2 regions of the Desulfosporomusa polytropa genome follow, and region 1 is predicted to be linked to the other one. Evidence: a T-box and tRNA genes for the amino acid it is inferred to sense, from the RefSeq annotation. Region 1 holds a T-box; the other holds one or more tRNA genes.
The links. A T-box is a leader RNA that pairs with one kind of tRNA and senses whether it is charged. The one in region 1 lies ahead of ACZ449_RS04265 (valine--tRNA ligase), so its partner is inferred to be a tRNA-Val.

Region 1 (11,753 bases):
TGCCTGAGCAAATTCATCTCTGGTTATTTCCTGTCCATTGACAACCATCCGTTCTGGATAGTCATGAAGATGGGGCGAAGTATACATGCCGTTTTTGACACCGCTGGCAGTCAAGATAGCTGACAACATCGCTGTTGTTGAACCCTTGCCATTTGTGCCGGTAACATGAATGGATTTAAACCGCCGTTCCGGATGCTGCATAAGCTCTAACAGGCGTTCAATGCGAGCCATTCCAAGGTTAATACCAAATTTACTCAAATTTTCAAGGTATGCTAACGTTTGATCATAATTCATCTGTTGCACCTCCATTTTTTAGGCATCGACTAATTATAGCTGAGCCAAATAGGCCAAGCGTTCTTTAATAGCCGTTTGCTTTTCTACGAATTCGGTTTGTTTGGCTTTTTCCTTTTCAATGACATCAGCAGGAGCCTTGGCCGTAAAGCCAGGGTTACCCAGTTTGCCGCTAATACGTGATAGTTCTTTGTCCAGATTGCTGATTTCTTTGTTCAGCCGAGCTGTTTCTTTCTCGACATCGATAAGTCCTTTGAGTGGCAAATAAATTTCGACACCATTAACCACCGCTGTCATCGCATTTTCTGGATTGGCATCACTAGCAGCAAGGATAGTGATTGGCTCAGCAGCTGCTAATGTTTTAATATAGCTAGTATTGGCCTCCATCTTAGCTTTGAACTCACCAGAAGCCATTTTCAAAATTACTTGGCTCTTTTTACCAGGGTGTACGTTGACTTCAGCCCGCATATTACGAATTGACTTAATTGTCTCCATAAGAACGCCCATTAGTTGTTCGTCTTCATGGTTAGTAAGTTCCTGGTCTTCAGCCGGCCAGCCAGCTGTCATTATGCTAATTCCCTGGTGTGGCAGACTCTGCCAAATAGCTTCGGTAATAAACGGCATAAATGGATGCAATAGCTTTAACGTATTGCTCAGAACATAACTTAACAGGTATTGCGCCACTTTGCGGCTCTCGGCATCTTCTTTGTTATAAAGGCGGCCTTTAGCCAATTCAATATACCAATCACAGAACTCATCCCAGATAAATTCATAAACCATGCGGGCGGCTTCCCCTAGTTCAAAACGCTCAAGATTGCGCGTTACATCAGCCACAGTGGCATTATAGCGGCTCAAAATCCAGCGGTCCGCAAGTGTAAACGTCTTAGCATCAGGCACAAACTCCGGATCAAACCCTTCCAGATTCATCAATACAAAGCGTGAGGCATTCCAGATTTTGTTGGCAAAGTTACGGCTGGACTCGACACGTTCCCAATAAAAGCGCATGTCATTACCAGGAGTGTTACCAGTTATCAACATAAATCGTAGTGTATCTGCACCGTATTTATCAATTACCTCTAGCGGGTCAATGCCATTACCTAGTGACTTACTCATCTTCCGTCCCTGGTTATCGCGCACCAAGCCATGAATAAACACATGCTTAAAGGGAATATTCTCTTGAAACTTCAGCCCCATCATGATCATTCTGGCTACCCAGAAGAAAATAATGTCATAGCCGGTTACTAGTACACTTGTGGGGTAAAATTGTTTAAGTTCAGCCGTATCCTTAGGCCAACCCATGGTGGAAAACGGCCATAACCCGGAACTAAACCAAGTATCAAGCACATCAGGGTCTTGTTCAACCTTCCCGCCGCACTTAGGGCAAACTGTAATATCTTCCCGGGATACAGTAACCTCGCCACATTCACAATACCAAGCCGGGATGCGATGCCCCCACCAGATTTGACGGGAAATGCACCAATCCCGAATGTTTTCCAGCCAATTAGTATAGATTTTGGTAAACCGCTCAGGCACAAATTCAATTTGGCCTGAAGTTACAGCCTCAATAGCTGGTTTAGCTAGTGGCTCCATTTTAACAAACCACTGCTTAGAAACTAATGGTTCCACTACTGTGCTGCAACGCTGACAATGACCAACAGCATGACTGTGTTCATCAATTTTCACAAGATATCCTTGGTCTTTCAAGTCATTTACCAAAGCCTTGCGACATTCATAGCGATCCATACCCGCATACTTACCGGTATTGGCTGCCATTGTACCATCAGGATTTATAACAACTATTTCCTCTAACTTATGTCTAAGCCCCATATCAAAGTCATTCGGGTCGTGAGCGGGAGTAACTTTTACCGCTCCGGTTCCAAACGAAGGATCAACATATTCATCAGTAAAAAGTGGCAGACGGCGGCCAATAAGGGGCAGGATTAAATACTTGCCAACAAGGTGTTTGTAACGTCCATCTTCAGGATGAACCGCTACACCACTATCACCTAAGATTGTCTCAGGACGTGTGGTTGCTACCGTAACATACTCCCCATCAGTACCTTCCACTAAGTACCGGACATGGTAGAGATGACCTGGCGTTTCTTCATGCTCAACTTCAATATCACTTAAGGCAGTGTTGCAACGCGGACACCAGTTGGTAATACGATGTCCCTGATAGATAAGGCCCTGTTCATACAGGCTGACAAAGACCTCGCGTACAGCCTTAGAGCAACCCTCATCCATCGTAAAGCGCTCCCGTTCCCAGTCACAGGAAGCACCTAAGCGCTTGAGCTGATTAATTATCCGACTACCATACTGCCCTTTCCACTCCCATACCCGGTCAATAAAAGGTTCACGCCCTAGATCATAGCGGGTCTTTCCCTCTTGGGCCAGCACTTCCTCAACTTTGATCTGTGTAGCAATCCCGGCGTGGTCGGAACCTGGCATCCACAAAGTATTATAGCCCTGCTGGCGTTTAAAACGAATAAGAATATCCTGCAAGGTGTTATCCAGAGCATGCCCCATATGGAGTTGCCCTGTCACATTAGGCGGCGGTATTACAATGCTAAAAGCTTGCTTTTCAGGGTCTACCTCAGCATGAAATAAACTATTATCTTCCCAGAATTTGTACCACTTAGCTTCTACCGTCTGTGGGTCATACACAGTTGAGATATTGTTAGTCTGCTCTTGTTCCATAGTGCCTCCTTGAATAAATATAAAAAAGCTCTTTCGTCCTCCAAGGACGAAAGAGCTTTTGTTTCTTCCGTGGTACCACCTTTATTTCTGGCATAAATTACTACCAGACACTCCCTATGCCTTTACGTGGCACAAACCCGGCTGCATCTACTTAATGGTTCAATACAGCAGCTCCCGGATGACCTGCAGCTTGCGTACTGAGAAACCTTGCAGCCAAGGGTTTCCTCTCTGAACAGTCGCGTTAGCGTACTCTTCCATTCATCGCTATTCATCATATACAATTGACTTTATTATACCTATCCTGCTGGACAGTGTCAAGTTCGGGCATTTCATTTTGTGATTTTTCAGCCTTACTTAAATCATCTATAGTATTCTCATTTAAAAAATAACAATCTATCAATCAAATCAGCTCCATATCAGATAAATATTTTGCTTAATTATAATAAATGGTTATAATAATATCAATATTTTGTATACTCCGGCTTTTCATGACTCGCCTTCCAAAAATAATTCAGTGAAACTATTCACTAATTCCTTTTATTTACAGCTCGCAAGCTGTCCTGCTCGTTTGAGTATAATATTCTTGCCATTCAGAATAATGAATTAGCACTTACAGCGATCAGTTTCTACAATATATATAATGAGAGGTATTAGCCACTACTTAGTTACCCTTAACCCCTCTATTCTATTCTAAAAAAGGAGGAAAGCCAAAGGCAACGTCGAACTATTATTGTAAGGAGGAATGGATGTTAGCTTTAGGCTAATGTGAGTATCTTATGCGACGGAAAAACAGAAACAAACTAAGCCTAACTACCTGCCACAAAACCTATAATCGAAGTGTAAACAAACAAGTTTATTGTCCTTATACTGAAAAATCACTATATTTTAGCAGAACAAAATTCACCCCCTATTCAGTCTGCACATAAAATTTTTAATAATCCATAAGTCGTTTTAAGTTTCCTTTCGATATTATCTATACTACCACAAGGAGTGTGAACACAGTTAATGATCAAACTAACTATTGACGGGCAAGTCATCGAGACCGCCGCAGGAAGTACGCTCTTAGAAGCCGCCCAACAAGCAGGAGTAACAATCCCTACGTTATGCCATCTCGCTGATTTAACCCCCGAAGGAGCCTGCCGTGTCTGTGTCGTGGAAGTAGAAGGTGCCCGCGGACTCGTTACCGCCTGCACTTACCCAGCTTCTGAAGGGTTGGTTGTACGCACCAACTCTGCAGTTATCCGGGAAGCACGCAAAAGCGTCGTGGAACTCATTTTGGCTAACCACCCGCAGGATTGTTTATCTTGTCAGCGCAACCTGGATTGTGAGTTGCAGTCGCTGGCAAACCAACTCGGTATCCGCGAGATTCGCTTCAATGGCGATCGCCGCCAATTTGCCGTAGACGACAGCAACCCCTTTATTATTCGGGATAATAACAAATGTATTCTTTGCGGACGTTGTGTCCGAGTTTGCCGGGAAGTGCAATGCTGCGATACCCTTGAATGGACAAACAGAGGATTTGATACCAAAGTAGCACCTGCTTTTGACGAGCCCCTGATCGATTCGTCCAGTTGTTTATTTTGCGGAACCTGTGTATCGGCTTGCCCAGTAGGCGCTTTGACCGAAAAGCCTATGCACTATGCTGGTTTGCCTGATAAAAAAGTCAAAACAACCTGCCCCTTCTGCGGTGTAGGCTGCAACTTCGATCTAAATGTAAAAGACGATAAGGTCATTGGTGTTACCTCTAATCTAACCAGTCCAGTTAACGGCCGTTTAACCTGCGTTAAAGGACGTTTTGGTACTGACTATATTCACAGCCCTGAGCGTCTTACCACACCGTTGATTAAGAAAAACGGTGAATTTGTTGAGGCAAGCTGGGACGAGGCTTATGATCTAATTGCCAGCAAATTTGGCGAAATAAAAACCACCTATGGCGGCGACGCTATTGCGGCACTCAGTTCTGCCAGGTGCGTCAATGAAGATAATTACCTAATGCAAAAATTTATGCGCGCAGCGATCGGCACCAACAATGTTGATCATTGCGCACGTACTTGACACGCTCCCACTGTGGCCGGTCTGGCCACTTCATTCGGCTCTGGAGCAATGACCAACTCTATAAACGAAATTCCCCAAAGTAAAGTTCTGTTTGTAATTGGGGCTAACCCAACTGAAGCCCATCCTGTCATCGGTGCAAAAATGCGGCAAGCCCTCCGCAACGGTGCTACACTCGTAGTAGCTGATCCGCGAAAAACCGAATTGGCTGGCAAAGCCCATGTTTGGCTGCGCTTAAAACCGGGCACTGACATTGCGTTAATCAACGGCCTTATGCGCATCATTATTAAGTCCGGCTGGCATGATAAAACCTTTATTGAATCCTGCACCAGCGGGTATGAGCAGGTTGCTGAAACAGTAGAAAAATATACCCCGGAATATGTAGAAAACATCACCGGCGTACCAAAACATTTACTGTTTGAAGCAGCTAAAATCTATGGTACTGCTGAAGCAGCACAGATTTTTTATACATTGGGAATCACTGAACACGTATGCGGCACAGATAATGTTATGAGTTTAGCCAATCTTACCTTACTGACTGGTAACATCGGCAAACCAAATGCTGGTCTGAACCCAATGCGTGGACAAAACAACGTGCAGGGTGCCTGTGATATGGGTGCTTTACCTAATGTTTATCCAGGCTATCAAAAAGTCGATTTCCCAATGGTTCAAGAAAAATTTGAAAAGGCATGGAACGTAAAACTATCAAACAAAGTAGGACTCATGATTCCAGATATGTTCGATAAAGCCATTAGTGGTGAACTCAAAGCCCTGTATGTTATGGGCGAAGATCCAGTGCTAACTGACGGCGACGCCAATCATGTACGCAAAGGACTCAAGCATCTTGATTTCCTTGTTGTGCAAAATCTGTTCCTAACCGAAACGGCCAAATTAGCTGATGTTGTTTTACCAGGAGCATCCTTTGCTGAAAAGGATGGCACCTTTACTAATACAGAACGCCGCATTCAACTGGTTCGGCAAGCCATCAATCCCATCGGCAACAGCCGCCCAGACTGGCGTATTTTGATGGATTTATCCAATCGCATGGGTTACCCGATGTCATATAGTCATCCAAGTGAGATTATGGATGAAATGGCCTCACTCAGCCCAATCTATGGCGGCGTTACATTTGACCGCCTTGAAGCAAGCGGCCTACAATGGCCAGTTCCGGATAAAAACCATCCCGGTACTCAATATCTGCATGACAAAGGCAAGTTCACCTGTGGAATTGCCAGGTTCATAGCCATTGACCACCAAGCTCCTGGCGAAGAGCCGGATACCGAGTATCCGTTCTTGCTTAGTACAGGCCGTATTCTCTATCACTACAACATAACTACCCCAGGCTACTCAAAAACGCTGACAGACTTCCGTTCTGAGGAGCAAGCTATGATACATCCTGATGATGCCAAACGGCTAGGTATCCAAAATCAAGAAATCATTAGTGTGTCCTCACGGCGCGGCAAAGTTCAAACCAAAGCATGGATTACAGACCGTGTACAGCCGGGAGTTATCTGGATGTCCTTCCATTATCTCGCAACCCCGACCAATGAACTTACCAGTGGAAACTTAGACAAAACAACCAAGACCTATGAATATAAGGTATGTGGGGTTAAAATCGAAAAGCTTTAATTAGTAGCTAAAAAAATAAAAAATCAGTGGCACTCTGCAGAGTGCCACTGATTTTTTCAACTTATAAAAGCCGAATTATAACAAGCTTCTATGCATTCCTTACAGCATTTGTACGTTTATCCTTAATACTAGCTTCGATAGTTTCCGGCAACAGTACCGACAATGCTTTTGTCGGACACTTTTTAACACATTGTGGCCCGTCAGCAACTTCAGCACACAAATCACATTTGTAAGCTGTTTTTTGACAAGCGCCTTCGCCTTCGCGTGTTAAATAAACAGCACCTATTGGGCAGGCCATCAAACAGTTTTTGCAACCAACACATTTTTCAGCAAGCACATAAATGGCCTGACCACGGTGCACAATGGCTTTTTCCGGGCAAGCCTCCGCACAAGGGGCATCTTCACATTGACGGCACTGTACTGGCACACTGATATCCTCAGTTTTTACAACAGACAGCCGGGGCAAAAATGGTACACTCTTAATTTCCTCAGTACCTAATTGTTTTTTTGTATGGGCTAACACACAAGCAAGTTCACAAGTACGACAGCCGATGCATAAATCGGGGTCTCCGATAACAAAAGCAGTATCAAGCATACTTTTAGCCCCTCCTCACATAATGGGTGTGCAGTAATTCATGCGATTTGTGACCAAGTGGTTTGCCCAAAAAGTCTTTGTACAGCTTAGCAACTTCGGGATTGTCATGCGACTTTCTTAACGGCAATTCCTCATCATGCTTATACATTGAATCCCTGCGGCTGGTATAGACCGCTTTGCGTTCATTTTCCAAAAGAACTTTTGGCTGACCGCCGCCACTGATGCAGCCTTGCGGACAAGCCATAACTTCGACAAAATGGAAATCAGCAGTACCATTTTTCACTTCTTCTAGAATAGGCGCTGCATTGGCAAGGCCGGCTACTACTACTGTTTTAATCGCCAAATCGCCAACTTGAATGGTTGCGCGTTTTACGCCTTCGCTATACCGTACATCCAGTATATTGATATCGTCAAGCGCCTTACCAGTAATCAATTCATAGCCTGTCCGGAGTGCGGCTTCCATAACTCCGCCTGTAACCCCAAAAATATGTCCGGCACCAGTATAAGCTCCTAATACGGAATCCGGCTGGCTTGGTTCAAGATTTTTAAAATCAATGCCAGCGTATTTGATTAGATTAGCCAATTCTCTTGTTGTCAAAACAATATCCACGTCTTGGCTGCCACTTGACTTCATTTCCGGACGAGCAGCTTCAAATTTTTTGGCCGTACAGGGCATAACAGATACACTGACTATTTTCTTGGGATCGACCTTCTCTACCTGTGCGCCATAGGTCTTGAACAAGGCGCCTGCCATCTGCTGTGGAGATTTACATGTTGATAGATTTGCTTGCAAATCAAAGTACTCTTGCTCAACATATTTAACCCACGCCGGGCAACAGGAAGTAAACATGGGCAATGTACCATTTTCCTGTATCCGTTTAATTAACTCGCTGCCTTCCTCCATAATTGTTAGGTCAGCAGTAAAGTTGGTATCATATACTTTGTCAAAGCCAAGTTTTCTAAGAGCAGTAATCATTTTACCGGCAACTAATTCGCCTGACTCCATACCAAAGTCTTCAGCCAGCCCAACCCGGACAGCTGGTGCACATTGAACCATGGTCACTACATCAGGATTGTTGATTGCTTGCCAGACCTGCTGTGCATGCCCCATATTATGGGCGGCAAATAACGGTTCCTTTACACTCGCTAATAAACCGCGCTCCTGCATCTTGGTTTCACGTGGTTTACTAGTATCTGACTTGTATTCCTGGTATGCGCTGCACATCTGCACACACTGCCCGCAGAAACAACATTTATCATAATTAATATCTACTGGCATTCCTTCTGGCCCACCAATAGCTCCAACAGGACAAACATCGGTACACCGGTGACATCCGGTACATAATTCCTGATCAATCTCAATTGTATATTGCATAATACTCACCTCCTATTTTTTAAACATGCCGGCAATCGTAGCGACAGCTTTTTTATTTTTTTCTTTTTTTTCCTTATGAGGTTCCACCAAGCGTAATGCTTGTTGCGGACAAGTTTCAACACAGATAGGACCTTTTTCCCGGGTATAGCATAAGTCACATTTATTGCCATACAATACGGGCTTGCCTAAATTTTCCTGGATAACCTCTTTACCCTTAACAAAACGTGGCACAAGTTCTACTGCCCCAAACGGACAGGCCACCAGACAATCTTTACAGCCTTTGCACTTTTCCGTCTGAATGAGTACTTTATCGCCTTCAAAGTAAATCGCTTTTTCAAGACAAGCCTGCGCGCAGGGAGCATCTTCACAATGGTGACACTGCACTGGCATAGTCACCTCTTCCACGCGGGTAACAAACAATTTAGGGAACACAGGGGTATCAATGTTGCCTGCCGTAATACCCTCGACATTATGGGATACATGGCAAGCGACTTCACAGGCTTTACAGCCAATACATTTTTCCCCGTCTCCAACAACAAACGGGCTCAACTTTTCCATAGTTACCTCCCTTTCAAGAAGTTTAACTTCTTGCATTATTTTATGTTTGACACTTCAGCACCCATTTTACGTTTCATATTGTCATATAGTGTAACAAGCTGTTGCTCGGCTTGCGACTGATCCTCAATTGCCTCCAGTTTTACTGCACAATATTTATACTCAGGCGTTTTAGAAATTGGATCAAGGTTATCAATAGTAAGTTCATTACAAGCGCCAATCCACCATTGATAGGTCATGTACACAGCTCCCGCTTTTACCCGGTCACTAACCTTAGCACGGGACATTACAGAACCACGCCGCGAAGTAACTCGCATCAGCTCTTCATCTTCAATTCCCAGGCGTGCAGCATCCTCTTCGCTAATCTGAACATAGCCAGGTTCGTCGGCTAGTTTGGACAATCCCCAACAATTGCCAGTCATTGTCCGGGACGAGTAATGGCCAACTTCACGCACAGTGCAAAGCACTGTCGGATATTCTTCATCAGGCACTTCTGCTGGCGCTCGCCATTCAGTGGCAAAGAAAATTCCCTTCTTGCTGGCTGTTTGAAATACATTCCCTTTGAATAAATAGTCCGTACCTGTGTCTTCCTTCGTACGGCAAGGCCATAGCACACTACCCTGGCGCTCCATTTTCTCATAAGTTGCGCCAGCGTAACTTGGACATAAGCTAATTAATTCGTTCCAGATTTCTTCGGTGTCTTTATAGGTCAGTTCATAGCCAAATCGCTTAGCTAATTCACCAATAATAGCCCAATCGTCCTTAACATCACCTTTGGCATCAACTGCTTTCCTGAAGCGTTGAAACCGACGGTCAGCCCCGCTGAATACCCCGCCATGCTCACCCCAGGAAGTGGCCGGCAGTATGACATCGGCAAAGTGTGCTGTTTTGTTCATGAAAATGTCCTGGAATACCACAAATTCTAAATCAGTAAGCGCTTTTCTCAAACCAGCAGAATCAGGATCGCTTTGCGCCGGATCTTCACCAATAATATAGAAGGCTTTCAGTTTACCTGCAGCAACCGCATGGGGAACCTCAGTAATGGTAAAACCAACTTTATCTGGCAACTGGTCTACACCCCAGGCCTTAGCAAATTTTTTGCGGTTAGCCGCATCAGTGACTGCCTGATAGCCAGGGTAGACATTAGGTAATGCACCCATATCGCAGGCTCCCTGCACATTATTTTGACCACGCACCGGCCCTACCCCAGAACTTGGCTTGCCAATTTGTCCTGTCAAAAGACATAGCGAACCAAGACCTTTTACAACATCAACTGCCTGACCAAATTGGGTGACACCCATCCCCCACAAGATAAAGGAGTTCTTAGAATGAGTGTATATTTTCATTGCCTCTTCTACTAATTTGGGGTCAATACCAGTAATAGACTGAGCATATTCCGGCGTATAGTGCTCTACCGTTTTATGATAGTCGGCAAAACCCTCTGTAAAGTTAGCAATAAATTTGTCATTTTGCCAGCCCTTAGCCAAAATAAGATTAGCAAAGCTATTGACCAAGGCCATATTCGAACCATTTTTTAGTTGGAGCCATAAATCCGAAATACGCGCAGCCTCAGTTCTCCGGGGATCTACAACAATCAGCTTTGCACCTTTTTGTTTGGCACGCACAATTCGTTTGGCCACCAGAGGATGCGCATCGGCTGCATTATAGCCAAAAATTAACAAGCAATCCGCGTTTTCAATCTCAGGTATTGAGTTTGACATCGCCCCGCTGCCAAAAATTGTTGTCAAGCCGGCAACAGAGGGTCCATGGCACACCCGCGCGCAGTGGTCAACATTATTCGTCCCGATAACTGCCCGCATGAATTTCTGCATGACATAGTTGGTTTCGTTACCTGTCCCTCGGGCTGATCCAGTACCCATAATCGAATCAGGACCATATTTCTCTTTAATGGCTTTAAGCCTGTCAGCTACATAATCCAAGGCTTCGTCCCATTCAACTTCATGTAAAGATTCATTACGGTTATAGCGGAGCATAGGTTTAGTAAGACGTTTACTCAAGATTTTCGTATCATTTAAAAAATCCCAACCATAGTAACCTTTCAAACATAATTCGCCTTCATTGATTGGCCCATTTGCCGGTTCAGCCCCAACAACCCTGTTGTTTTCAACACAAAGGTACAGTTGGCAGCCTGACCCACAATAGGGACATACTGTTAATACTTTTTCCAACTCACTTCTCCCCCTTTATAATGCACTTGTAATTTATATAAAGCGCTGGGAGAATTATTTAGTGAAATAAGCAAACACGATGCTACCATGTACGAGAAGTGCCCACCTATTAGTTCACCATAAGAGCACTTCTAATCATTTTAGAAAGGCTAATTTCCTTGCAAGTCCATACTATGACCGTGCGGTTCAGTTAAAGCAGCATACACCATCTTACTATAATAACCCAGCTCACTTACGAAGTTGCTATGCCCGCATGTTCCCCCAAAATCAAAATTTCACTATTGAGAAACACTGCCGCCTAATTTACGTTTAAGCTCATTATATTCTGCAGTAAGATCTTCTTCTGCCTGTTTCTGATCACTGATCGCTT
Region 2 (11,753 bases), 1.7 Mb from region 1:
TATAAAATAGACAAGATTAGCCGTCAGTATTAATACTGACGGCTCAGACTGTAGACAAAAGGACAATCACTTCCAGTTTTATGATAAAATAGAACTGGGAGTGATTTCTTATGTATGTGAAGAAAAATAGAATAAATCAAAGACAAATAAAGTTTTTATGTTTAGAAGATTTGGTTCCAGAGAATCATCTTTTACGAGATATAGATAGAGCCATTGATTTTAGTTTCATCTACGATGAGGTAAAAGGATTATACAGCGAAATCGAGTGGGGTAAACCAGGAATTGACCCGGTATCCCTATTTAAAATTGTTTTTATTCAATATCTTTTTGGCATTCGCAGTATGCGTCAAACTATCAAAGAACTTGAAGTCAATATGGCCTATCGGTGGTTTATTGGCTATGATATTGGAGAGCCGATCCCCCACTTTTCAACCTTCGGGAAGAATTACGCCAGACGTTTTAAAGGAACAAATGTGTTTGAACGAATTTTTACTCGGGTTTTGGATGAGATAATCCGTTGCGGCTTTGTTGATGCTAATGCAGCATTCCTTGATGGAACCCATATCAAAGCAAGTGCTAATAAGAAAAAAGCCACTAATAAAATTGTAGAAAAACAGGCAAAACAGTATCAGCAGCAATTAGATGAGGAAATAGCAAAAGATCGAGAGACTCATGGGAAGAAACCACTAAAAAATGATGATGATGATACACCAAAATCTCCGGAAACGAAAAACATTAAGGAAAGTACAACTGATCCAGAAAGCGGCTTGTTTCATAAAGGTGAGCATGAAAAGTGCTTTGCCTATGTGGCAAATACAGTCTGTGACCGACATAACTTCATACTCGATTTTGAAGTAGGCGCAGGCAATATACATGACAGTAGAATGTTTGATGGAGTGTACGAGAAACTGATCCGTAAATTTCCTGAAATTCAAGTGATTGCCATAGATGCTGGATATAAAACTCCGTGGATTATGAAGCAAATCATAGATAGTAATAGAATACCAGCCGTTCCATATAAGCGTCCTATGACGAAATCTGGTTTTTTTAAGAAGTATGAATATGTCTATGATGAATATAACGACTGCATCCTTTGTCCTGCCAATCAGGTGTTACCTTACAGTACAACCAATCGCGAAGGATATCGAGAATATAAAAGTGATCCGAATTACTGTAAAGACTGTAAGTTTCTAAATCAGTGTACGCAAAGTAAAGCGCAGCAAAAAATAGTTACGCGCCATGTATGGGAACCGTATATGGAATTAGCGGAAGACTATCGGCATACCCCCATGTATCGAGAGATTTATCAAAAGAGAAGTCAAACGATAGAACGCGTGTTTGCCGATGCTAAAGAAAAACATGCCATGAGATACACCCAATTGCGTGGTCTGCAAAAAGTTAAGATGCAGGTGACGCTCACTTTTGCGTGCATGAATTTAAAAAAGTTAGCAACCTGGAAACGAAGAAAGGGGCTCTTAGCTCCTGTTTCCCAAGTTTATTCGCAATTTAAACCATCACTGATTAATTTTTTGTTTATTTCTTTCAAAAAGGCACCTTACGCAAAGCGTAAGGTGCCTTTTTGTCGACGATCTGAGCCGTCAGTATTAATACTGACGGCTTGTTATATTTATGCCGGGATCGGCTCCCGGCTGGCCTACTCACTGCTGACGTCCAGTATCCAAGATAACTCTGCTATCTATAATTTTACCATTGCAAAATCAATTGCTCTATGCAATGATTTTGTAATTTAACATACTAACAGGAAGTACGCCTAGTAAACAAACGGATCTTTGCTTCAATCACATGTTTTTATATGATTGAAAACCTTTTATTTGCGACGTTTGCGTTTATCCATAAGGATACCTAGCTGCACCTGTTTATTACTAAGTTGTTTGCGTAGATTCTCCTTATTATCCTCACACAAACAGACCTGTAGAAGACTCTCTAATGATACAATCTCCCGTTTTAGCGCCATCTCAGTCGGAAGAACACCGTTATTTTTTAGTATTTTATACGAAGAGCGGAGTTCTTGTGGTATCTGAGCATCATCAAAGACTAGCGGTTTTCCTTTGCCGGGCAAATTATCAAGTTCACCTTGTTCAATTGCCTCTTGTATTTTCTGTTCCGCAATCCTAAAAAAGAAGAAATCACTCATACTTCATCGTTCCTCCTGCATAGTGGTAGCGGTAAAATTATTAAAAGTATTCTATGCTACCATATTACCACGGTTTTTTTGACATGTCACTGCCATCTTGCCCGTCACACCGAAGGATACAGGAGACGATTTCCAAGCTATTAGAAAGTCTAATTGAGTATCCGAGCCTTCAAAATAGTGGTATATGCTTTTTGTATTATTCCATAAAATACCTAGATGAAAAAGTCGTCTTTGGACCTTTTTTTCCTTAATACTTTTGGTAATTTGTGCGATAACATAGGCAAAACGATCCTTCTAAACCTTTGAATCCATTATTTATAGCTTCAACTTTGCAGCAATTTTAATAGAAAGGAATTAGACCGAAATGTTTAAAAAATCAGCTACTGTACTGCTACTTGCCTTCTGTGTTTCAGCTTCCCAGCCAGCTCCCGCTTATGCGGGGTTCTTTTTATTCAACATCATTAATGATGTTTTTGGTGGAGGGCACAAAAACATCGGTTCCTCTACCCAATCCCAATCGTCAAATACCAGTATTACTGCACTGAAATTAGGCATGCGTAATAGTCAAGTTGTCGATATGCAAAAATACCTGATTAAAGCCAAATATCTTGGCGGTAAAGCTGATGGGGTATTTGGGTATCAAACACAACAAGCTGTTAAGATGTTTCAAAGAGATTGCGGATTAGTGGAAGATGGTATTGTTGGAAAAAAAACAATGAATGCCCTTAAAAATTTTAAAGGTACTCGTCCGAAAACCTCTCCTTTACCCCGTAAGCCAACATATAATCCGCCGAAAAAAGATAGCGACGTACCAGAATACCTATATGCTTTGCCAATGCTTGTTACTGCATATACCCGCTATGACCAGGATTGCACCGACTATACATATATGGGTACCTATCTGCGCAGAGGGCTATGCGCGGTTGACCCAGATGTAATTCCACTTGGAACAAAACTTTACGTTCCAGGATATGGCAAAGCCATTGCAGATGACATAGGGGGAGCGATAAATGGCAATCACATTGATTTAGCAATGGATACTCAAGATGAAGCGTTCGAATGGGGAAAGCGTAATGTGACCGTATATGTTTTAAAAACTTGATAAACGGACAAGTAAAGGTGACTTTTCAGTACAGATTACTTTTAACGAAATATTATAGAAAAGCGACAATACCCCCATAAGGAGCCGTGATTGGCTTACCCTATGGGGATTTATTTTTTTAACGAATTGATATTATCTTCTAAGCGTATATTCCCGTAACATCCTCTTTACACATTAGAACATTTGTTCTATAACAAATGTTCTAATGCAAGGAGGCACTTTTTTGTCTCGGAAACCGAGACGCTAGAGAAGACCATTGATACTACCCGTAAACGGTTTGGACATTACAGTGTCCAACGCTGCGCCATGCTGCTTGATCGTCAGTTAACTGGCTTCAATCCGAAGGATGACCATACGATTCATCCGGTATCTTATTTTAAGTAGGTGAGTTATGTGGGGAAAGTACACATAGAAGTAGTAGCCAAACACGATAAAGAAGGCAGAATCAGACCACTTTCCCTGATATGGGAAGATGGCCGGAAATTCCCGATTGACCGTGTAGTAGATATTCGCCAAGCGGCATCATTAAAGGCAGGTCTGCAAGGTATGCGCTACACCTGCCGGATTGCCGATAAGGAAGTATATCTATTTTGTGATGAGGGTAAGTGGTTAGCATGTCCATAATCTACTATGTTGACATTAATGAGGCCATCTGATATAGTAATAAATCCAAGGACGCGGGAGTGGCGGAACTGGCAGACGCACTAGACTTAGGATCTAGCGCCGTGAGGCGTGCAGGTTCAATTCCTGTCTCCCGCACCATAAGCAGAGAGCCCAAGAAGACGAGTCGTGAGGCGAAGTCTGATTGGTGCGAATCGCTTAGTTCTGACGAACATCCTTTTTAAATTTCCATTGCCGGAGTGACGTAATTGGCAGACGTAGCAGACTCAAAATCTGCCGGGGGCAACCCCGTGTCGGTTCGAGTCCGACCTCCGGCACCATATAAGTCCGCGTAGCTCAGCCGGATAGAGCACCGGCCTTCTAAGCCGTGGGTCTGGTGTTCGAATCCCTTCGCGGACGCCATAAAAAGATCGGGGCGTGGCTCAGTTTGGTAGAGTACCTGGCTTGGGACCAGGGGGCCGCAGGTTCGAATCCTGCCGCTCCGACCAAAGTATTATTGACAAGCTAATCTAAGGCTGATAGAATATAAAATCCATATTGGGGTTATAGCTCAGTTGGTTAGAGTGCTTCGTTGACATCGAAGAGGCCGGCGGTTCGAGTCCGTTTAACCCCACCAAAAAGGAATCTATAGGTCAGTTTGGTAGATCATCCGGATCATAACCGGCGGGTTCTAGGCTAAAAACCTAGTAATACACACAGGGGTATAGCTCAATTGGTAGAGTAGCGGTCTCCAAAACCGTTGGTTGAGGGTTCAAGTCCTTCTGCCCCTGCCAACGAATTAAAGATCAGCTAACTGGTCTTTTTTACTGACATAAAATTTGTTGACATAATTAATCCGAAAAGATGGCGATATGGCCAAGTGGTAAGGCTAAGGTCCGCAAGACCTTGATCCCCTAGTTCAAATCTGGGTGTCGCCTCCAATAAAATGCCTGGAATGCATGTTATCTTAGATATGTCCAACCTACTTTACTATATAGGGAATTTAATGGTATGTAGCTGTCGAGCCACCTTTGAGTGGAGGACAAAAACAAACTTAAGGATACCCACCTGCTAGGTGCAGGTTTGGACATACAAAGAGACGACATTTTGGGCAACTAATAATTAATTACCAATAAGTAACATTTGACGTAATAACAGTAACGTGATAATCTATAAAAGTCGCTATGAGCGGCGGAAGTAATTGGAAAAATAAATAGTGTTGACATAAACAAATAAAAATGCTATTATAATATTCCGCCGTTGAGTAAACGACAACGTTCCCTGAAAACTGAACAATGTAAGTAATGCATCATAAATGCCAGATGTGCGGTTGTATGTCGCTTGCGACATACAACACAAAAACAATTTTTAAATTGATTTATAGAGCCAACAAATGGCTTCATATAATGTAGTCACTCTGTGACTTTGAACTTGTGCCTGGTGCGTCTATTAATGTAGTTTGTCTACTTTAATTAAGATAGCAATGGTATTTAAGTTTATAAGCTCATAGACGGCATACCTTTATTGGAGAGTTTGATCCTGGCTCAGGACGAACGCTGGCGGCGTGCCTAACACATGCAAGTCGAACGGAGTATCCAGCAATGGATGCTTAGTGGCGAACGGGTGAGTAACGCGTAGACAACCTGCCTCTAAATTGGGGACAACACCGCGAAAGTGGTGCTAATACCGAATGTGGTATCTTAGTCGCATGACTAAGATAAGAAAGGTGGCCTCTATTTATAAGCTACCGATTAGAGATGGGTCTGCGTCTGATTAGCTAGTTGGTGAGGTAATGGCTCACCAAGGCAACGATCAGTAGCCGGTCTGAGAGGATGAACGGCCACACTGGGACTGAGACACGGCCCAGACTCCTACGGGAGGCAGCAGTGGGGAATCTTCCGCAATGGACGAAAGTCTGACGGAGCAACGCCGCGTGAGTGAAGAAGGTCTTCGGATTGTAAAGCTCTGTCGTTTGGGACGAACGTGGGATGTGTGAATAATGCATTCTAATGACGGTACCAAAGGAGGAAGCCACGGCTAACTACGTGCCAGCAGCCGCGGTAATACGTAGGTGGCAAGCGTTGTCCGGAATTATTGGGCGTAAAGGGCGTGTAGGTGGATTCTTAAGTCGTGTGTCTAAGTGCGGGGCTCAACCCCGTATAGGCGCAGGAAACTGGGAATCTTGAGTGCAGGAGAGGAAAGTGGAATTCCCAGTGTAGCGGTGAAATGCGTAGATATTGGGAGGAACACCAGTGGCGAAGGCGACTTTCTGGACTGTGTCTGACACTGAGGCGCGAAAGCTAGGGGAGCGAACGGGATTAGATACCCCGGTAGTCCTAGCCGTAAACGATGGGTACTAGGTGTAGAGGGTATCGACCCCCTCTGTGCCGCAAGCTAACGCAATAAGTACCCCGCCTGGGGAGTACGGCCGCAAGGTTGAAACTCAAAGGAATTGACGGGGGCCCGCACAAGCGGTGGAGTATGTGGTTTAATTCGACGCAACGCGAAGAACCTTACCAGGGCTTGACATTGAGTGAAAGACTAAGAGATTAGTTCCTATCTTCGGATACACGAAAACAGGTGGTGCATGGCTGTCGTCAGCTCGTGTCGTGAGATGTTGGGTTAAGTCCCGCAACGAGCGCAACCCTTATCCTTTGTTGCCAGCGAGTAATGTCGGGAACTCAAGGGAGACTGCCGTCGACAAGACGGAGGAAGGCGGGGATGACGTCAAGTCATCATGCCCCTTATGTCCTGGGCTACACACGTACTACAATGGGCTTAAACAAAGCGAAGCAAGACCGCGAGGTCAAGCAAAACGCATAAACAAGCTCTCAGTTCGGATCGGAGGCTGCAACTCGCCTCCGTGAAGTCGGAATCGCTAGTAATCGCAGGTCAGCATACTGCGGTGAATACGTTCCCGGGCCTTGTACACACCGCCCGTCACACCACGAAAGTTGACAACACCCGAAGCCGGTGGGGTAACCGATTCGACATTGGATTTTCGACATACGACAATCGAAAGGAAAGACGAAAGTCTTGCAAGAACCCAATCGAAAGTCAAAGGTCGAAGGTCGAATGTCGAACCGGGGCTAGCCGTCTAAGGTGGGGCCGATGATTGGGGTGAAGTCGTAACAAGGTAGCCGTATCGGAAGGTGCGGCTGGATCACCTCCTTTCTAGGGATAAGCAGAGAGCCAGGTTTTTAGGAGCGAAAGCGACGCGGAAACCTGTGCGAATCGCTTAGTTCTGAGCGAAAGCGAAGAACATCATATAAGCGAGCTCAATTCCAGGTCGAACACATCTTGGCAGATGAATACTCTTACATTGTTTAGTTTTGAGGGAATGCAAGTTACCAAAACTTACTTGTTGAAAAACACAAGTGACTATGATAACATAAGTATTCCTGAAAACAAAATATCCAGTGACGATAGCTGTAGGGCTCCACCTGTTCCCATACCGAACACAGTAGTTAAGCCTACAAACGCCGAAGGTACTTGGTTGGAAACGGCCTGGGAGATTAGGAAGTTGCTGGTTTTGGAACGAAAGTTGCCAAAACTTACTTGTTGAAAAATACAAGTGGTTCTGATACTATAGATGTTCCACTGTTCCTTGAAAACTGCACAGAAGAAAGCAAAGTAAAATTACCTCTCATATGCAAATATGTGAAGTAACTTAACGAAGCGCAATTAGGATTCTAAAAAAAGTCCTTGCATTAGCGAAAGCAAAGTGTAAGGCAGGCGAAACTGGCTAGAAGGTGTCAGCTGCGAGGCGGACCGGAAGACGTTGCCGCGCCGCGTACTAGCGTACGCAAGCAAAACGTCTGAGGACCAACGAAGCAGATGGCGGCTTATAGACAGTTGCAGCATAAGTCAAGTTAGTAAGGGCATACGGCGGATGCCTAGGCGCCAAGAGCCGACGAAGGACGGGGTAAGCTCCGATATGCCAGGAAGAGCTGCAAGCAAGCTTTGACTCCTGGATTTCCGAATGGGGGAACCCGGCGGTGGTAATGCACCGTCACCTAACGTAAGTTAGGAGGGCACCCGGGGAACTGAAACATCTAAGTACCCGGAGGAAAAGTAATCAATTGAGATTCCCTAAGTAGCGGCGAGCGAACGGGGAAGAGCCCAAACCAGAGAGCTTTGCTCTTTGGGGTTGCGGACTGATATAAATCAAGCTAGATCTAGTCGAACTACCTGGAAAGGTAGGCCACAGAAGGTAACAGCCCTGTAAGCGAAAGATCGAGCTTGAGGATCAGAATCCAGAGTACCACGGGACACGAGGAACCCTGTGGGAAGCAGGGGGGACCACCCTCCAAGGCAAAATACTCCTTGGCGACCGATAGCGCATAGTACCGTGAGGGAAAGGTGAAAAGCACCCCGGGAGGGGAGTGAAAGAGAACCTGAAACCGTATGTCTACAAGCAGTCGAAGACCCTTATGTGGTCAACGGCGTGCCTATTGAAGAATGAACCGGCGAGTTACAGTAACTAGCGAGGTTAAGTGGAAAACATGGAGCCGAAGCGAAAGCGAGTCTAAATAGGGCGATAGTTAGTTATTGTAGACCCGAAACCGCAGTGATCTATCCATGGCCAGGTTGAAGCGCAGGTAAAAATGCGTGGAGGACCGAACCCGTGAGCGTTGAAAAGCTTTGGGATGAGTTGTGGATAGGGGTGAAATGCCAATCGAACGCGGAGATAGCTGGTTCTCCCCGAAATAGCTTTAGGGCTAGCCTCAGGTAATGAGTATAGACGGTAGAGCACTGATAGGGCTAGGGGTCTTATAGATTACTGAACCTTGTCAAACTACGAATGGATATACTTTAACCTGGGAGTCAGACTGCGAGTGATAAGATCCGTAGTCAAAAGGGAAACAGCCCAGACCATCAGCTAAGGTCCCCAATGCCGTGCTAAGTGGCAAAGGATGTGGAATTTCCGAAACAACCAGGATGTTGGCTTAGAAGCAGCCACCATTTAAAGAGTGCGTAATAGCTCACTGGTCGAGAGATTGTGCGCCGAAGATGTCCGGGGCTAAAGCACGGAACCGAAGCTATGGCATGTCTAACGACATGGGTAGGGGAGCGTTCTTATCGGAGCGAAGCATGACCGTAAGGACATGTGGACTGATAAGAAGTGAGAATGCCGGTATGAGTAGCGAAAAGACAAGTGAGAATCTTGTCCACCGAAAGCCTAAGGTTTTCTGAGGAAGGATCGTCCGCTCAGAGTAAGTCGGGACCTAAGCCGAGGCGTAGATGCGTAGGCGATGGACAACTGGTTAAAAATCCAGTACCACCTAAAGTCGTTTGAGCGATGGAGTGACACAGCAGGGTAAATGAGCGCGAGGATGGAAATTCGCGTCTAAGCTTGTAGGGTGTTGTGTAGGCAAATCCGCACAACTTGAACCTGAGAAGTAATGGGTAGCTGTTAGCGATAACGGTGAATTGATTGATCCCACACTGTCAAGAAAAGCTTCTAGTGAGATAATAGGTGCCCGTACCGTAAACCGACACAGGTAGGCGGGGAGAGAATCCTAAGGTGCGCGGGAGAACCCTCGTTAAGGAACTCGGCAAAATGTCCCCGTAACTTCGGGAAAAGGGGAGCTTATATATCGTGTAAACTTGAAACGGTTGAAGCGAAAATGAGTTGCAAAAAAGAGGCCCAAGCGACTGTTTACCACAAACACAGGTGCCTGCTAAAGCGAAAGCTGACGTATAGGTGCTGACACCTGCCCGGTGCCGGAAGGTTAAGAGGAGCGGTTAGAGCAATCGAAGCTGTGAATTGAAGCCCCGGTAAACGGCGGCCGTAACTATAACGGTCCTAAGGTAGCGAAATTCCTTGTCGGGTAAGTTCCGACCCGCACGAAAGGTGTAACGACTTGGGCACTGTCTCAACGAGGGACCCGGTGAAATTGAAATACCTGTGAAGATGCAGGTTACCCGCGACTGGACAGAAAGACCCCATGGAGCTTTACTGCAACCTGACATTGAGTTTTGGTAAATGATGTACAGGATAGGTGGGAGACTGAGAGAATAGGACGCAAGTCTTGTTGGAGTCAATGTTGGGATACCACCCTTTATTTACTGGAATTCTAACTCAAGAAGTAACGAAACTGAGGACAGTGTCAGGCGGGCAGTTTGACTGGGGCGGTCGCCTCCGAAAGAGTAACGGAGGCGCCCAAAGGTTCCCTCAGCGCGGATGGAAATCGCGCGAAGAGTGTAAAGGCAGAAGGGAGCTTGACTGCAAGACCTACAAGTCGAGCAGGGACGAAAGTCGGGCTTAGTGATCCGGTGGTACCGAGTGGAAGGGCCATCGCTCAACGGATAAAAGCTACCCTGGGGATAACAGGCTAATCTCTCCCAAGAGTCCATATCGACGGGGAGGTTTGGCACCTCGATGTCGGCTCATCACATCCTGGGGCTGAAGTAGGTCCCAAGGGTTGGGCTGTTCGCCCATTAAAGTGGTACGTGAGCTGGGTTCAGAACGTCGTGAGACAGTTCGGTCCCTATCCATCGCGGGCGTAAGAGACTTGAAGGGAACTGCTCCTAGTACGAGAGGACCGGAGTGGACGAACCAATGGTGTACCAGTTATTCCGCCAGGAGTAGAGCTGGGTAGCTACGTTCGGAAAGGATAAACGCTGAAAGCATCTAAGCGTGAAACCAGCCTTAAGATGAGGTCTGTCATTCGAAAGAAGTAAGGCCCCTTGCAGATTACAAGGTAGATAGGCCAGATGTGGAAGTGGAGTAATCCATGCAGCTGACTGGTACTAATAGGCCGAGGACTTGACTTAAACAAGCGAGCCAAAAATTTGTGAGCGATAGCGAGCAGAAACTTTTGTGCGAGACGTTTATACAGCGTGAAAACCTTGTTTGCATGAAGTGCAAACAGCAGTAAATCCTAATGCGCAGTCTTTCTTCTGTGAAGTTTTGAAGGAACAAACCTTCATAAATAGACATATCGAAAGTCGTAAATCGACAGTCGAATGTCGAACACATCGCGGGATGGAGCAGTTGGTAGCTCGTCGGGCTCATAACCCGAAGGTCACAGGTTCAAGTCCTGTTCCCGCAACCATGAAGAAAATGCCAAACGAGACAACTCGCTTGGCATTTATAATCTAATCCGTTAAGTGAATTGATAGGAAGTTACTTGCTATCGCTCGTAACTAAGCGACTCACGCAGGTTCTTGCGTTGCTATGCTCCTAATAACCTGGTTCCCTGCTTAAAGCGGTTAACACGCCGGATTGTGGCTCCGGTATTCGAGGGTTCGAGACCCTCCAGTCACCCCAACTTAATGATATAGGGAGGGGCGCAGCCAAGTCGGTAAGGCAACGGACTTAGCTTCCCAAGCTAGCTACGAGGGTTCGATTCCCTTCACCCGCTCCAGAAAAACACCCATCGTTTACTAAAGAAGTGAGGGTGTTTTTTATATAAACGATGTTGCCGGACAAATATTATTATAGTTTGCTAGCAAAAAAATATGCCCCCGTTACTTAAGCAGGATGCTTAGGCGACAGGGGCATATTGTCGTGATAAAGTTAATCGCACTACCTGATTCGTCTTTTATTAATAGCTCATTAATTATTGTTTGATTGTCTCTCTAGCAATTGGAGCAAGTCGAGGGTCTTTGATCATCGACTTAAATGTGTCTTTCATAGAAGGATCGGCCATGATGTCAATCATGGGTTGGCGCATAGCGGGGTCAGACATCATTTTTACCATTGAAGCGCGTAGCTCCGGGTTGCTCATATTTTGTACCATGCTTTGTTGCATGGCCGGATCTTTCATCATTTCAGTCATTGTCGCTTGCATTTGAGGGGAACTCATCATCGAAATCATTGCTTGGCGGTTTTGGGGGGAGGACATAGCAGTTCGCATGGCATCGGGGTTATTCTGCATCATAGTGGAT

Region 2: it encodes a tRNA-Val, which carries the amino acid that the T-box ahead of ACZ449_RS04265 (valine--tRNA ligase) is inferred to sense. The anticodon was not compared.

Annotation. Positions count from the first base shown of each region.
Region 1 covers NZ_AP042400.1:565,082-576,834, reverse strand. Annotated here, with positions in the region: gene ACZ449_RS04270 (bifunctional folylpolyglutamate synthase/dihydrofolate synthase) at 1-294, opposite strand, end outside; gene ACZ449_RS04265 (valine--tRNA ligase) at 328-2,988, opposite strand; T-box leader at 3,028-3,259, opposite strand; gene fdhF (formate dehydrogenase subunit alpha) at 3,994-6,669, shown strand; gene ACZ449_RS04255 (4Fe-4S dicluster domain-containing protein) at 6,758-7,264, opposite strand; gene ACZ449_RS04250 ([FeFe] hydrogenase, group A) at 7,269-8,639, opposite strand; gene ACZ449_RS04245 (4Fe-4S dicluster domain-containing protein) at 8,652-9,197, opposite strand; gene fdhF (formate dehydrogenase subunit alpha) at 9,233-11,383, opposite strand; gene fdhF (formate dehydrogenase subunit alpha) at 11,662-11,753, opposite strand, start outside.
Region 2 covers NZ_AP042400.1:2,258,529-2,270,281, reverse strand. Annotated here, with positions in the region: partial or broken gene ACZ449_RS12525 (IS1182 family transposase) at 111-1,457, shown strand; gene ACZ449_RS12520 (DnaJ family domain-containing protein) at 1,829-2,155, opposite strand; gene ACZ449_RS12515 (3D domain-containing protein) at 2,520-3,257, shown strand; gene ACZ449_RS12510 (hypothetical protein) at 3,651-3,881, shown strand; tRNA gene ACZ449_RS12505 (tRNA-Leu) at 3,935-4,019, shown strand; tRNA gene ACZ449_RS12500 (tRNA-Leu) at 4,112-4,198, shown strand; tRNA gene ACZ449_RS12495 (tRNA-Arg) at 4,204-4,280, shown strand; tRNA gene ACZ449_RS12490 (tRNA-Pro) at 4,290-4,366, shown strand; tRNA gene ACZ449_RS12485 (tRNA-Val) at 4,418-4,494, shown strand; tRNA gene ACZ449_RS12480 (tRNA-Trp) at 4,576-4,651, shown strand; tRNA gene ACZ449_RS12475 (tRNA-Cys) at 4,724-4,798, shown strand; RNA gene ssrS (6S RNA) at 4,802-4,975, shown strand; rRNA gene ACZ449_RS12465 (16S ribosomal RNA) at 5,379-7,031, shown strand; rRNA gene rrf (5S ribosomal RNA) at 7,273-7,389, shown strand; rRNA gene ACZ449_RS12455 (23S ribosomal RNA) at 7,723-10,637, shown strand; tRNA gene ACZ449_RS12450 (tRNA-Met) at 10,843-10,918, shown strand; gene ACZ449_RS12445 (hypothetical protein) at 11,426-11,753, opposite strand, start outside.